Linked DNA regions of Thiocapsa rosea. The protein of the gene in region 2 interacts with the protein of the main gene of each other region in a pairwise test. Links are inferred from orthologs where the notes say so. Each region holds a gene or a part of one and is shown on either strand. Other genes may lie near its edges.

The links. The genes of interacting proteins can lie anywhere in the genome.
Region 1: the proteins of recJ (region 2) and BDD21_RS11690 interact in binary tests that used the Escherichia coli proteins (3 or more experiments, as listed by UniProt). The link is inferred for Thiocapsa rosea from one-to-one orthologs.

The regions. Positions count from the first base shown.
Region 1 is NZ_RBXL01000001.1:2,642,435-2,648,163, reverse strand. The notes cover bases 9-3,240. They hold BDD21_RS11690 (type IA DNA topoisomerase), read right to left. Parts: upstream 2,894-3,240; coding sequence 209-2,893; downstream 9-208. Other genes in these bases: BDD21_RS11685 (DMT family transporter), read right to left, coding at 3,177-3,240. Also shown: more of BDD21_RS11685, read right to left, coding at 3,241-4,079; BDD21_RS11680 (hypothetical protein), read right to left, coding at 4,086-5,417; BDD21_RS11675 (ABC-type transport auxiliary lipoprotein family protein), read right to left, coding at 5,463-5,729.
Region 2 is NZ_RBXL01000001.1:292,890-300,867, reverse strand. What follows is about bases 2,038-5,037. They hold recJ (single-stranded-DNA-specific exonuclease RecJ), read right to left. Parts: upstream 4,402-5,037; coding sequence 2,674-4,401; downstream 2,038-2,673. Other genes in these bases: BDD21_RS01340 (M48 family metallopeptidase), read right to left, coding at 4,401-5,037; yjgA (ribosome biogenesis factor YjgA), read right to left, coding at 2,109-2,642. Also shown: BDD21_RS01360 (ArnT family glycosyltransferase), read right to left, coding at 1-778; BDD21_RS01355 (glycosyltransferase family 2 protein), read right to left, coding at 775-1,845; more of BDD21_RS01340, read right to left, coding at 5,038-6,317; BDD21_RS01335 (LemA family protein), read right to left, coding at 6,513-7,094; BDD21_RS01330 (MotA/TolQ/ExbB proton channel family protein), read left to right, coding at 7,471-7,978. UniProt on the Escherichia coli protein: Single-stranded-DNA-specific exonuclease.

The DNA of each region.
Region 1 (5,729 bases), 2.3 Mb from region 2 along the record:
AGATCGTTGTCGTTGTCGTTGTCGTTGTCGTTGTCGAATCGATGGTCGATTACGATGACGACAACGACAACGACAACGAACGGGCTCGACACCTCTGACGTGCTGCACGATACGCGGTTTAAACCGCGTCCCCGCGAAGGGCCGTGGATGCACCGAACATCGAACTCACTCGAAAGTGAGCATCTCGCTCTGGACGCGGTTTAGGCGGTCAAGACCCTTCGGTCGCAACCTCGCCCGAGTCGGCCACGACCTGCCAGCGGTCATCGAGACGCAGTCTAAGCGGACCTGAGACGGCCTCGTTGCTTGCGATCGGCCGTGTCCGCCCGTGCTCGATCAGGTCACGGATGTCCGTCTCATCCAGATCCCGGCCGTCGTAGGTCTTCCAGACCACGAAGTCGCATCCCTCCCGAAAGCGGTTGCAGCCGAAGCCGCGTCGGCCTTCGATGATCTTGCCTTGGCCGCATTTCGGGCAGACGGGGGGTTGGTCGCGCATCGAGGGGGTCCGCGCGCGGCTGTCCGTCGCATGTTCCAGGGTTGCCGGGGCCGTCGGTCTGCCTCGGTTGGATCGAGTGGCCCCGCGAGTCCCCTGCCCGCTCTCGACGGCCGCCTCCGCTGACCCGGTGTCGGTCGCCTCGGCCTCGGCCCCGAAATCGAACACGACTTTGCCGGCCGTATCCAGCCGCAACCCGGCGCTGAAGGGTTTGCCCGCCTTCGAGGTGAAGCCCTCTAGACGCGGAAGTCGACCCTGCGCGATGAGGCGGCGCACCTGATCCTGCGCCAGCGTCAAACCCGCGACCGTCTTCCAGACGGTGAAGCCGCAGCCCTCGCGATAGCGGCTGCAGCCGTAGGCGCGGGCGTTCTCGGTCACCTCGCCCTCGCCACAGATCGGACAGGCGCCGAGTCCGCCCGCTGCCGCTTCGCCCGCTCCACCGGAGGCTCCAGCGGAGGCTCCACCCCGGCGCGACCGCCCGGTCTTGCGCACACCCCCTGCCCGCCCGGCCTTCGCACCCTTTCCCGTCGGGCGTTCGGCACGCTCCGCCGCGACCTGCTCAGCCGACATCGCCGGGCCTTGTGCGATCTGCGGCACCAGCTCGCGCAGGAAGGCGACGATGTCGCGATCGAAGACCTCGACGGGCAGCTCGCCGTGCTCCACGTCCTTGAGGCGCTGCTCCCACTCGGCGGTGAGTTCCGGGCTGCGCAGCGCCGGGGCGACCAGACCGATCAGCGCCGTCCCCTTCGGCGTGGCATGCAACTGCTTGCGTCGACGCTCGACATAACGGGTGCGGATCAGCTTCTCGATGATCTCGGCACGCGTCGCCGGCGTGCCCAGACCGGATTGCTTCATCGCCGCAGCCAAGGCATCGTCCTCGATCTCGCGACCGGCGTTCTTCATGGCGGCCAAGAGGGTCGAATCGTCGTAGTGGCGCGGCGGCTGGGTCTCCTTCTCCTGCACCTCCAGGCTGTCGACCTGGAGCTGCTGGCCCTCGACGAGCCGCGGCAGGACCTTGGGCTCGCCCGTCTGGTCCAAGCCGGACTCGTCGGTGCCGCTCGATTCGGCACGCCCGCCGGTCTCGGCACGCTTCCAGCCCGACTCCAGCACCACCGCACCCCGCGCGAGGAAGGTCCCATCCCCGATCGCGATCTCCACGCGTGTCTCCTCGATGCGCTGATCCGGCAGGAAGACCGCGACGAAGCGCATGACCGCCAGATCGTAGATCTTGCGCAGCGCGGGGGGCAGATCGGGAGAGGGTGTCTTGCCGGTCGGCAGGATGGCGTGATGGTCGGTCAGCTTGGTGCGGTCCACGTACGCCTTGCTCAGCCGATGGCCCGCCTGAAGCCGGTCCAATGCCTCGGCGGCGAGCGGATGCTGCAGCCCCTTCAGGATGCCCGGCAGCTCGGGCAGCATGTCCTCGGAGATGTGGCGGCTCTCGGTGCGCGGATAGCTGATGAGCTTGTGAGTCTCGTAGAGCGACTGGGCGTGCTCGAGCACCTGCGCGGCGGTAAACCCGAACCGCCGGTTGGCATCGCGCTGCAGATTGGTCAGGTCATAGAGCGGCGGCGGGCGGACGGTGCGGATCTTCTTCTCGACCTTGGTCACCGTGCCGGTGCGCTGCGGGCTCAGCTCGCGATGCAGCCGCTCGGCCTCCTCCTTCTTCTCGATTCGGGTCTCGCCGTCGCGGATATAACGGGCGTCGAAGTGCGCCGCATCGGCGGTCGTCAGATGCGCGACCAGCTCATAGAAGAATGCCTTGGTGAAGCTCGCGATCACCTGATCGCGTGCGACGATCATCGCCAGGGTCGGGGTCTGCACCCGTCCGATCGTGCAGAGGACCCGATTGTGCACCGTGTAGGCCCGCGTGAGATTCATACCGATCAGCCAATCCGCCTGCGCACGGGCACGCGCCGCATCGGCGAGATAATCGTAGGCTTGGCCCGGACGCAGCGCGCGAAAGCCCTCGCGGATCGCCTCGTCGGTCAGGCTGGAGATCCAGAGCCGGTCGAACGGCTTTCTGCAGCGGGCGTGCTGATAGACGAGACGAAAGATATGCTCGCCTTCGCGGCCGGCATCCGTCGCGCACACCAGACGCTCGGTGTCGGGTGCCGTGATGAGCGCCCTGACCAGCTTGAACTGGGCGGCGGTCTGCTTCGCGGTTTTGAGCTTCCAGGCTTCGGGGATCATCGGGAGCTGATCCGCCGACCACCGCCCGGCCCAGTCGACACCTTGCACCTCGCCGTACTCGTCCGGCTCGGCGAAATGGATCAGATGCCCGATCGCCCAGGTCACCCGATAGCCGTTGCCCTCCAGAAACCCCTCGCCCTTGCGGCGCGCACCCAACACCCGCGCGATATCGCGGGCGACGCTCGGCTTTTCCGCAACCACCACGATCGTCATCCCGATCTCCCTTCCAACCCGCCACGTAGGTCGGATAAGCGCAGCGTAATCCGACAACCGGCCTCGCGGCAAACCGCCGAACGTCGGGTTAAACCGCGTCCAGACGGAGATGCTAACGTTCGAATGAGTTCGACGTTTGGTGCATCCACAACCCTTAGCGGGGACGCGGTTTAAAATGATATATTTTTTAATACCTTAAACCGCGCAGGCTCCAACGGTCGTCAAGTCTGCCGGGGCCGATCCCATCCAAAAACAGCGCATACCGCGTCAGGCGCGGTTTAGCCTACTTCTGCGTCAACGCCACCACCCCGAGCAGCATAACGGCGGCCCCGATCAGCTTGATGACGACATGTCTCTCGTTGAAGAACCAACGCCCGAGGACGACTGAGAAGATCCCGGCGGTGCGCTTCACGGCCATGGCGTAGGAGGCCAACGTGAGGCTGAGCGCGATCTGATCGGCGACCCGCATGAGCGCGAACAGCGCCCCGAGGACCAGCAGCGGCCGGATTCGCCGACGGGCCTGCGACGTGAAGATCTGCCGATAAAAACCCCGGTCGCGGAAGCTGAAGAGTACGAAGATGACCAGCGGGTTGACGATGGCGACGATTACCGCGAACGAGAGCGGATCGCTCAGCTGAATGCCGATCCGCCCGACCACGCTCGCGGCGCCGAAACAGGCGGCAGCGGCGAGTCCGAGCACGCTGCCCGGGTCCGTCACCAGCCGCTTGAAGGGAAGATACCAGCGCACCTCGTGGTCGCCGAGACTCAGGATATAGCCCCCGCCCACCAGCAGGAGAACGCCGATCAGCCCGACCGATGCGGGCAAGGCGCCGGTGAGCAGCCATTCCATGAGGATTGCGAAGCCGGGGGTGAGGGTCATCAAGGGCCCGACGAGAGAAACCTCGGTCTTGTGCAGGGCCGCATTCAACGCCCAGCCGCCGAAGGCCGACAAGATGCCCCCGCTGAGGACGGCCATGAGGTAGGCCGGCTCATGGAAAGGGAAATCGCGATACCAGAGGATCAGCGGCAGGGTGATGAGCAGGCTGCTGAGGTTGACGTAAAACGTCAGGACCTCTGTCGAGAAGTCGAGGCTCAGATGTTTGGTGACCGCCAGGCGAGAGGCGTGAAAGAAGGCCGACGCCAGCGAGAAGAGGATCCAGAGGTGGGCGAAATCGGAGAAATCCATACGCGATCACGCCCAACCGGTGCTCGGGTCGACGAACCGCTTGAGCGGCCCGAAACGGATGTCCGGATCATCGCCCTGGAGGCACTGGTTGAACTCGGCGAATTCGCGTTGAAAGTCGCCACGACGATGCCAGCTCTCGACGCTCAAGCGACCCTCGCCGCGCAGGATGCGCACGCTGGGGACACCGCCAAGCCCGAGCAGACCGGCCCCGCCGATGCCCGAGAAGAGCTTCGGCTGGATGGTCAGGTGCACGACCCCGGCGTCGTTGAGCACCGCCCCGAGGCGGTTGCGCGCGGGGGCATGGAGATTCAGTGCGTAGCAGGGCTGATTCAGCGTCATGAGATCCATGCGGCGACGTGCATCGCTCCGTTCCAAGCGGCGGGCGGTCGACACGGGAAGGTCTCGGAGCGCCAGGGACAGCTCGCGCAGCCCGGCCCGAATCCGGGCGGACACCGGCAGCGCGCCGAGACCGCGCGCGATGTCGGCATGAGGGCGCAGCGCATGGCGATGCCAGGGCGACGGCGCGCGGCGCTGCCCGGTGAAGACCTCGAGCAGATCCGCCGCGATCGCCTCCAGGCGCAGATGCAGGCGCCGGATCAGATCCTCGAACGCGGGATCGCCGAGCACCTGCCAGCCGGGCAGCTCGATCAGGCAACCGAGCGGCCGTTCGCCTCGGATCGTCAAGCGGTCGTCCGGCGTCGCCAGCCGGGCACCCGGGATGCCCAGGTCGAATCCTGCCAGCGACGCGTGAATCAGTTGCGCACCTAGGAAGGCGAGCGGATCGATGGCTTGACGGCGCAGCCGGGCATCCGCGACGGCACCGAATCGCCCCGCGCTCTCCAACGGCTTCAACGCCTCGCCGCCCCAATAGAGCAGATGGAGATGAAACTGTTTGGCCGCCTGCACGCTCTCGCGGTCGTGCGTATTGGGGTCGCAGTTGAGCGCGAGATGCAGCTCGCCGTCGGCCAGATCGAAACGACGCATGACCTGCGGGTCGGAGACGAAGCGCACGAAGGCGAGCCCGGTCCGCCAGAGGACGCCGCCGGTGACGGGCGCGACCGCACAGGGTGTCGCCTTCGGAGGATCCGAGATCTCCGACACCATGAGGTCGAAGAGACTGTGGGGCGACGCCTTGTCGATCAGGGCCAGTCGATCGCCGTCGCAGAGGATCTCTCCAATCGTGCGGCGGGCGAAGCGTCGCTCCGGGTCGGGGTGCTCGACCTCGGTCCGGGTCAGGGCATACTCGGCCGGCGGCCCCGGGATACGCAGATGCTCCCAGGCGACGCGCATCCGATCCAGACCGCGGGGATAGAGGGCCGCAAACCGATCAGGTCGCATCGACACCGTCCGGGGAGACACACAAGACCAATCCCATCGCGCCGATCATGGGGTCACCGAGGAGCGCGTGGCTCCGGGCAGCGTTCGAAGGTCGCGCACCACATCGGCGACCAGCAGTGCCGCCAATCGGTTGAATGCCTCGGCCATGGCGTCGGGCGTGTCGCCCTGCACCTCGACCTCGCGCCGATAGCTGCGGTCCCAGACGGAGCGACGGTCGTCGGCGCGCACCAGCGCCAGGTTGAGCGCGCCGCCCACCCGCGGCGGCGTCGCTGTCGGCAGATGCTCGAAACGTTCCACCTCGCCGCCGAGCAG
Region 2 (7,978 bases):
CGGCGTTGTGCTCCAGGAAGAAGCTGCGGAAGAATCCCGGCCCGTCGTCCAGATAGACCGCGAGATACCAGGGCAGGGCGACCGCCACGAAGACCAGCCAACCCTTCGGTGCGAAAGCCGCCTGCGCCCAGCGCCCCAGCGCACGTTGCGAGCCGAAGAAGAGCAGGCTGACCAGCACCGGGAAGAAGACGGCTACCGGCCCCTTCGTCAGGAAGCCGAGTCCCATCCAGAGGAAGGCGCGCAGCACGAAGCGGCGGTTGGTCGCGGGATTCGGATCCAGGTAGTAGCGATAGATCTCGAAGAAGGCGAGCGCGATGAAGAGGTTGAGCACTGCATCGGCGACCGCTCCCTTGGCGATGACCGAGACTTGGAGGCTCAAGGCCATCACCAGCCCGGCGACGACCGCGCTCTCGCGATCCAGCCGTTCGCGCACGAAGCCCCAGACCGCGAGCACCCAGAGCGTCGCTGCAAGCGCCGAGGGCAGGCGCAGCGCCAGCTCGTTGAATCCGAACGCCTGCGTCGAGGCCGCCTGCAACCAGTAGATGAGCACCGGTTTGTCGTATCGGGGCTCCCCGTCCTTGTGCGGCGTGATGAAATTGCCGCTCGCGAGCATCTCGCGGGTCGCCTCCGTGAAGGCACCCTCGTCCAGATCGTAGAGCGGCACCGCGCCCAGCTGCCAGTAGAAGCTCAGCAGAACGACCGCGACGAGCACCCATGGAGAGGTCAGGACGCGCCCGAGCATCCCGTTCGGGTCGCGATCGGCGATGGTCCGGCTCATTGCGAGCGCCTCCAGTCGGCATGCGCCGGATCGGACTGCCAGCGAATCCGGTGGTGCGTGTGCTCGCCCGAGGCATAGAAGGTGCGCGTCATCAGCTCGGCGAGCACCCCGGTGGTGAGGAACTGGATCGACATGACCAGGAAGAGGATGGCCACGAAGAGCATCGGCCGTGTCCCGATGTGTTCTCCGAGCCCGAACTTCACCCAGAGCATGTCGGCCATCAAGATGCTCCCGACCACGCCGAAGAGGATCCCGATGGAGCCGAAGAAGTGTCCCGGTCGCGAACCGAACCGCAGGAAGAAGAAGGCCGAGAGGAGGTCGAGCAGCACCCGGAAGGTGCGCGAGATCCCGTACTTGGAGGTCCCGAAGCGGCGTGCCTGATGGGCGACCTCGGTCTCGCCGATGCGCTCGGGCGCGGTCACGCCGGCGACCCAGACCGGGATGAAGCGGTGCATCTCACCGAGCAGGGTGACCTCCTTGATGACCTCGGCGCGATAGACCTTGAGGCTACAGCCGTAGTCGTGCAGCGCTACACCCGTGACCTTGCCGATCAGTGCGTTGGCGACCTTGGAGGGCAGCTTGCGCATGACGAGCGCGTCCTGGCGTTGACGACGCCAGCCTTGCAGGAGATCCAGGTCGCGTGCGAGCAGCTCCTCGATCATGCGCGGGATGTCGGCCGGGTCGTTCTGCAGATCGCCGTCCAAGGTTGCGATCAACTCGCCGCGTGCAGCGTCGAAGCCGGCCTGCATGGCCGCGGTCTGGCCGAAATTACGCCGCAGCCGGATCACCCGCACATGCGGGCCGAATCGCTCGCCGACCTTGCGCAAACGTTCGCCTGTGCCGTCGCGGCTGCCGTCGTCGACACAGATCAGCTCCCATGCGCCCCGGTAGCCCGCAAGCCCTTCATGGACCCGCGTCAGCATAGGCTCGACGTTGTCGATCTCCTGATACATGGGGATGACGACGGAGAGCGACGGATGGTCCGTCGGAGCCTGTCCATGTGGGACGATGGATGCTTCCGATGTCGGAATCGCCGCCACAGGCGCCGGTTCGATCGAGGTGTTCATGTGAGTTCCAAATGGTCAAGTCCAGCAAACTCGAAGCCATGAAAAAGACCGAAACGCGTAGGATGGGTAGAGCGCAGCGAAACCCATCCTCCACGCTCCGACGTCTCGATCCCGGCACAGTTAGAGCGCAGCGAAACCTATCCTCCACGCTCCGACGTCTCGGTCCCGGCACGGTTAGAGCAAAGCGAAACCCACCTCCGTTCGCCGCAGCCTAGGTTTGGCGTTTGAGCTGTGAGGATGGGTTTCGCTGCGCTCTACCCATCCTACGCGCCCGATTTGGACTCCAGGGTCTCGCGTAGGAAGCGGAACAGCTTGCGCGGTGCTTCGGGCCGGCCGCGTTCCTGATCGCGCTGTGCGGCGCGGATCAGGGTGCGCAGCTGCTGGCGGTCGACATCCGGGCATGCGTCGATGAACTCGCTCAGCGCGCCCTCGTCTTCGGCGATGAGTCGCTCGCGCCAGCGCTCCAACGCATGCAGATGTGCGGCCGCCTTGCGCTCGCGCTCCTCGGCCTGGTCGACCAAGGCGTGGACGGCGGCCATGTCCTCGCGCTCCAGCAGATTGGCGATGCGTTTCCAGTGGCGACCGCGGGCACGAATATCCTTGATCCTCGGCGTCTCGTCCAAGGCCACCCAGGTCGCCGCACTGAGATTCAGGCGCTCCAGCTCGGCCCGAGGCATCCCGGCCATGCGCTCGGCCAATGCCTGCAGGGCCAGCTTCTCGCGCTTGAGCTGGCTCTTGCTCGGGCCGCGCTCCTCCTCTTGAAAGTCGTCTTCGTCGTCGTCGATCGTATCGTTCATCCCGAAATCCAAATAGGCGGTTCGACAGTCTTCATGCGGCCGGCTCCAGGTGCTCGAGGATCAATTGCGCGGAGCGGTTGCCTCGGTAGTCGTTGACGTCCAATCGGTAGGCGAGTCGCACGGCGCCGCCGGCCTCCGAGATCTGCTCGCCCAGGTTGAAGCCGATGGCCTCGATCGGCCCATCCTCGGCCGCGGGTCCGGCAAGACGGAGCTTCAGATGCCGCTCGCCCACCAATCGTGCGCTCAAGACCTCGAAGGTGCCGTCGAAACGGGGCTCCGGGAAGCCCTTGCCCCAAGGGCCGGCGACGCGCAGCGTCTCGGCGGTGTCCAGGGTCATGAGCCGCTGCGGTAGCGCACCGTCGGATGCGATCTCCGGCTGCGGCGGCCGGTCGCCGACCACCGAGCGCACGGCCTCCGCAAAGGCTTCGCGGAAGCGGGGCAATGCCTCCGGGCGAATGCTCAAGCCTGCGGCCATCGCGTGACCTCCGAAGCGCTCGACCAAGCCCGGATCCTGGCGATCCACCAGCGCGATCAGGTCTCGGACATGGACCCCTTCGACCGATCGCGCCGAGCCTCGCAGAAACCCGTCGCCGCCGTTCGCAAAGGCGATCACGGGACGATGATACCGCTCGCGGATCCGCGCCGCGACGATCCCGGAGACGCCCTGGTGCCAGTCCTCGCCGAAGAGACAAAGTCCGGGCGGCAGGGTGGCGCCGTCCAGGCAGAGCCCGGCAAGCGAGGACTCGGCCTCGTCCTTCATCTCGCCCTCGATCTCGCGGCGTCGGCGGTTCAGCGCATCGAGACGCGCGGCAAGCCCCGCGGCGACCTGCGGATCGTCGGTCAGGAGGCATTCGACGCCCACCGACATGTCCTCGATCCGACCGGCGGCGTTGAGTCGGGGTGCGGCGACGAAGGCCAGATCGGTCGCCGTGGCCCGGCTCGGGTCCCGCCCGCCGATCGTCAGCAGTGCGCGCACACCCGGGCTGCACCGCCCGGCGCGGATGCGTCTGAGACCCTGCTCGACCAGGATCCGGTTGTTGCGGTCCAGGGTCACGACGTCCGCGACCGTGCCCAGGGCGACCAGATCCAGCAGATCCGCCAGGTTGGGCTCGGGTCGCCCCGCACCGAACCAGCCCTGCTCGCGCAGCCGGGCACGCGCGGCGACCAGGAGATAGAAGACGACGCCGACACCGGCCAGGTGCTTGCTCGGAAAGCTGCAGCCGTGCTGATTCGGGTTGACGATGGCCGCGGCGTCCGGGAGCTGCTCGCCGGGCAGATGATGATCCGTCACCAGGACCGGGATGCCCAGCTCCGCGGCCCGCGCGACCCCGGCGAGACTGGCGATGCCGTTGTCGACCGTGATCAGCAGATCCGGTCGGCGGGGTGCTGCGGCGTCCACCACCGCCGGACTCAGTCCGTAGCCGAAGGCGAACCGGCTCGGGATCAGATAGGAGACCTGTGTTGCGCCCAGGCTGCGCAGACCCCGGACCGCCAGGGCGCCGCCGGTCGCACCGTCGGCGTCGTAGTCCGAGACGATCAACAGATGGCCGCCGCCGCGGATGTGATGTACCAGCAGCGCGACCGCCTCGTCGATACCGCGCAGCGCGCTTGCCGGGTGGAGCGCCGACAGTCCGGGTGCGGCCTCTTCCGCATCCTCCAAGCCTCGATGCGAATAGAGTCTGGAGAGCAGCTCGGCCGGCGTGCGGGCGGCGGCGAGCGCTGCGGCACTCGCTGCGCGCCGAATCATGGGGCGCGACATCAGTCCAGCACCGGCAAGGGGACATGGAGCGCCGCGACGACGGCACGCAACAGCTCGATCTCCGTCCGGCTGATCCCGGCGTGCTGCACGGTCGCGAGCAGGGCACGGAGCAGGCGCTGCTTGTCGGCCATGCGCAGGCGATCGAGCCGGGCGAGCGCACGATCGAGACGATCCGGCCAGTCGTCCGGTCCGATAGGGGCTAATTCGCGCGGACGCATCCCGAGCGACGCCAGACCGGCGGCGAAGGCGGTCCGTGCGGTGCGTTGATCCGGGTTGCCGTGCATGGCCAGGATGACCAGCAGATCGCGGATCGCGTCTTCGCAGCCGGAGAGATGCGCGGTTCCGGCGCTGTGTGCATCGGTCGGGGCGATGGTGTCTTGGATCTGCTGCGCGAGCAGGCGTGCCAGGACATACTCGAAGGCATCGATGCGCCCGTCGGCATGAATCAGCCGATCGAGCAGCGCCATCAGGCGTGTCAGCTCGGTCTGCGGACGACGGCGCAGGGTCGGGAAGGCGATCTCGATCAGGGGGATGCGCAGGTCCGCGGCCAGGCTCGGCACCGCGGAAAGGAGCGTGCTCACCTGACGCTCGCCCTCGCTGCCGAGTGTCTCGGCGACCATCAAGAGCTGACGCTCGCGGATCTCGGGATCCGGGTCGATCAGAAGATAGCAGACCAGCGTCATGACCCACTCGGTGGAGCGGGCGGCGCGTGCGAGTGGCTCCGGGATGGCCTGGTTCAGACGAGCCGCGACCTGGATCCGTGCCGTATCGGGTCGGCCGATGGCCTCGACGATGCGATCGGCATCGAGACTCGACGGGCTCGGTCGACCTCCAGCGGCAGGCCGGGTTTCGTCCATCGAGGCGACGACGCCGGCCTCGCTCGGCGCAGCCGGGGTCTGCATCACCCGCATCGTTTCGAGCTCTCCCGGATCGAAACCCGGCTCGATCGCGCGAATGCGATCGGCGATCGGCGGATGTGTGGCCAAGAGCCGGCGCGTGAGCCCCGAAGCGAACAGCATGTGCCCGATCTCCTCGCTGTCCGCGGCGAGCGCCGATCCGGCCGGCGCCGAGCCGATCTTCTTCAGGGCGCCCGCGATCCCTTCCGGCTCGCGGGTGAACTGCACGGCCGAGGCGTCGGCCAGGAACTCGCGCTGACGCGAGACAGACGCCCGGATCAGCCGGCCGAAAAAGAGCCCGATATAGCCGGTCGCGACCAGCGCGAGGCCGATCATGGCGATCGCGGCGGTGTGCTTGCTCGCCCGGCCATGCCGCACCGAGAGCATGAGTCGGCCGATGATGGCCAGCACCAGGATCCCGAATAGGATCCCGATCAGCCGAATGTTCAGCCGCATGTCGCCGTTGAGGATGTGCGAGAACTCGTGTGCGACGACGCCCTGCAGCTCGGAGCGGTTCAGTGTCCGCAGCGCGCCCCGGGTGACTGCGATGGCCGCATCGGCCGGGGAATAGCCGGCGGCGAAGGCATTGATACCGTCTTCCTGCTCGAGCACGTAGATCTGAGGCACCGGCACGCCCGCGGCGATGGCCATCTCCTCGACCACGTTGCGCAAGCGCTGCAGCTGCGGATCCGTGGTGTCCGCATTGACCATCACGCCGCCGAGGCCGCGCGCCACCCCCCCGCCGCCGTTGCGCAGCGTGAGGATGCGGAACAGGCTGGCGAGACCGATCGCACCCGCGGTCAGCACAGAGACCCAGATGAGCAGCGGGAGGCTCTCGCGGACTGCCTCCGGCGAAAGCGTCGGGGAGAACACGACCCCCTCCGGATCCGAGCCGAGCCCCAGGAAGGAGAGCGCGACCACGTCGACGACGGCCACAATGCTGATCACGGCGAGCACGAACAGCACCACGAGCAGACGCGTGCGCCGACGGGCGCGGTCCTGATGCGCGAAGAAGTCCAATTAAACTGCGTCCCTAGTGTTCATGCGGGGTTCTCATTCGGGTTCGGCCTCGGAGGCTCTCAACCGGCGTCGGCGCGGACGCAGTTTAAGGTTTTAAAAAATCGAAAAAATATCCTGAACCGCGCTCCGCCGTGTTCTTGGATCAGGGGGAGGTCGTTCCCGAACGCAATCCTTCCAAAGACCCACGAGCGCGGTTCAGAAGGCGACTGTGACGGCCTCGCGTTTCTCCGGTGCATCGATCTCCAGCAACTGCGCGGCCGTAAACCCGAAGCGCTGCGCAATCAGATTGTTCGGGAAGACCTCGCGCAGGGTGTTGTAGCCCATGACGGCATCGTTGAAGGCCTGGCGCGCGAAGGCTACGCGGTTCTCGGTGCTGACCAGCTCCTCGGAGAGCTGCATCATGTTCTGATTGGCCTTGAGGTCGGGGTAGGCCTCGGAGAGCGCGAACAGCTTACCTAGCGCGCCGGCCACGCCCATCTCCGCTTGGGCCAGCATCGCCACCGCGGCGCCGTCGCTTGGATCGGCCGCGACCTGCTTGAGACTGCCGACCGCCTGGTTGCGGGCCTGGATGACGGCCTCGAGCGTCTCGCGCTCGTGGGTCATGTAGCGCTCGGCGACCTTGACCAGATTCGGGATGAGGTCATAGCGACGCGTGAGCTGGACGTCGATCTGAGCAAAGGCGTTTTTGTAGCGATTGCGTCCGGCAACCAAGCGGTTGTAGATGACGACGACAAGAATCGCGGCCAGCAGGATCAGTCCAAGCAGTGTCCATCCCATCGGTGTTCCCCTTCGATGATGATTGTCCCCCGAGCCCGGCAGTCGCCGGGTCCGATGTCCGGCCGAGGCCGCGCGGCCTTCGGCAATGCGCCGGAAGGCTAACATACTCCCGCGGGGTAAGCAGGGGCGGGCACGCAGGGGTCGAGCCCGCTCGCGCACGGCGGACCGACCCCGCCGCTTTGCGCCGGGTTGCCGATGCGGGTCGAGGGAGTACCATTGCGTTCTTGCGTCAAAGGCGAACACCGCGGTTCACGTTGCGGTTGTTTTTGAGTCTTTGTTTAAACCGCGCCAGTTCCGGCGGCCGTTGTTTTTGCCGAGGCTGATCCAATCCAAACTATCGCAGACCGCACTGGGCGCGGTTTAAGGAGCTTCCCTCTTGCTTGAAGTGATGTATGCTGGCGGGTGGCTGATGGTGCCGATCGTCGCCTGCTCGATCATTGCAACCGCCGTCGTCATCGAGCGTGGCTGGACGTTGCGCCGCTCGCGGATCATGCCGGCGAATCTCGTGACCCGGATCTGGGAGTGGCACCGTCGGGGCGAGCTGACGGATGCGCGGATCGAGGAGATCCGCACCGGCTCCCCGCTCGGGCGCCTGCTCGCGTCCGGACTCATCAATCGCAACCACTCGCGCGAGATCATGAAGGAGGCGATCGAGGACACGGGCCGACAGGTGGTGGCCGAGCTGGAGCGTTTTCTGAACAGCCTGGGGACGATCGCCTCGGTGGCTCCGCTGCTGGGCCTGCTGGGGACCGTGATCGGCATGATCGATGTCTTCGGCGTCATCATGGATGCCGGTGTCGGCAACGCCGCCATCCTCGCCGGCGGGATCTCCAAGGCGCTGATCACGACGGCGGCCGGTCTATCGGTCGCGATCCCGGCGCTGA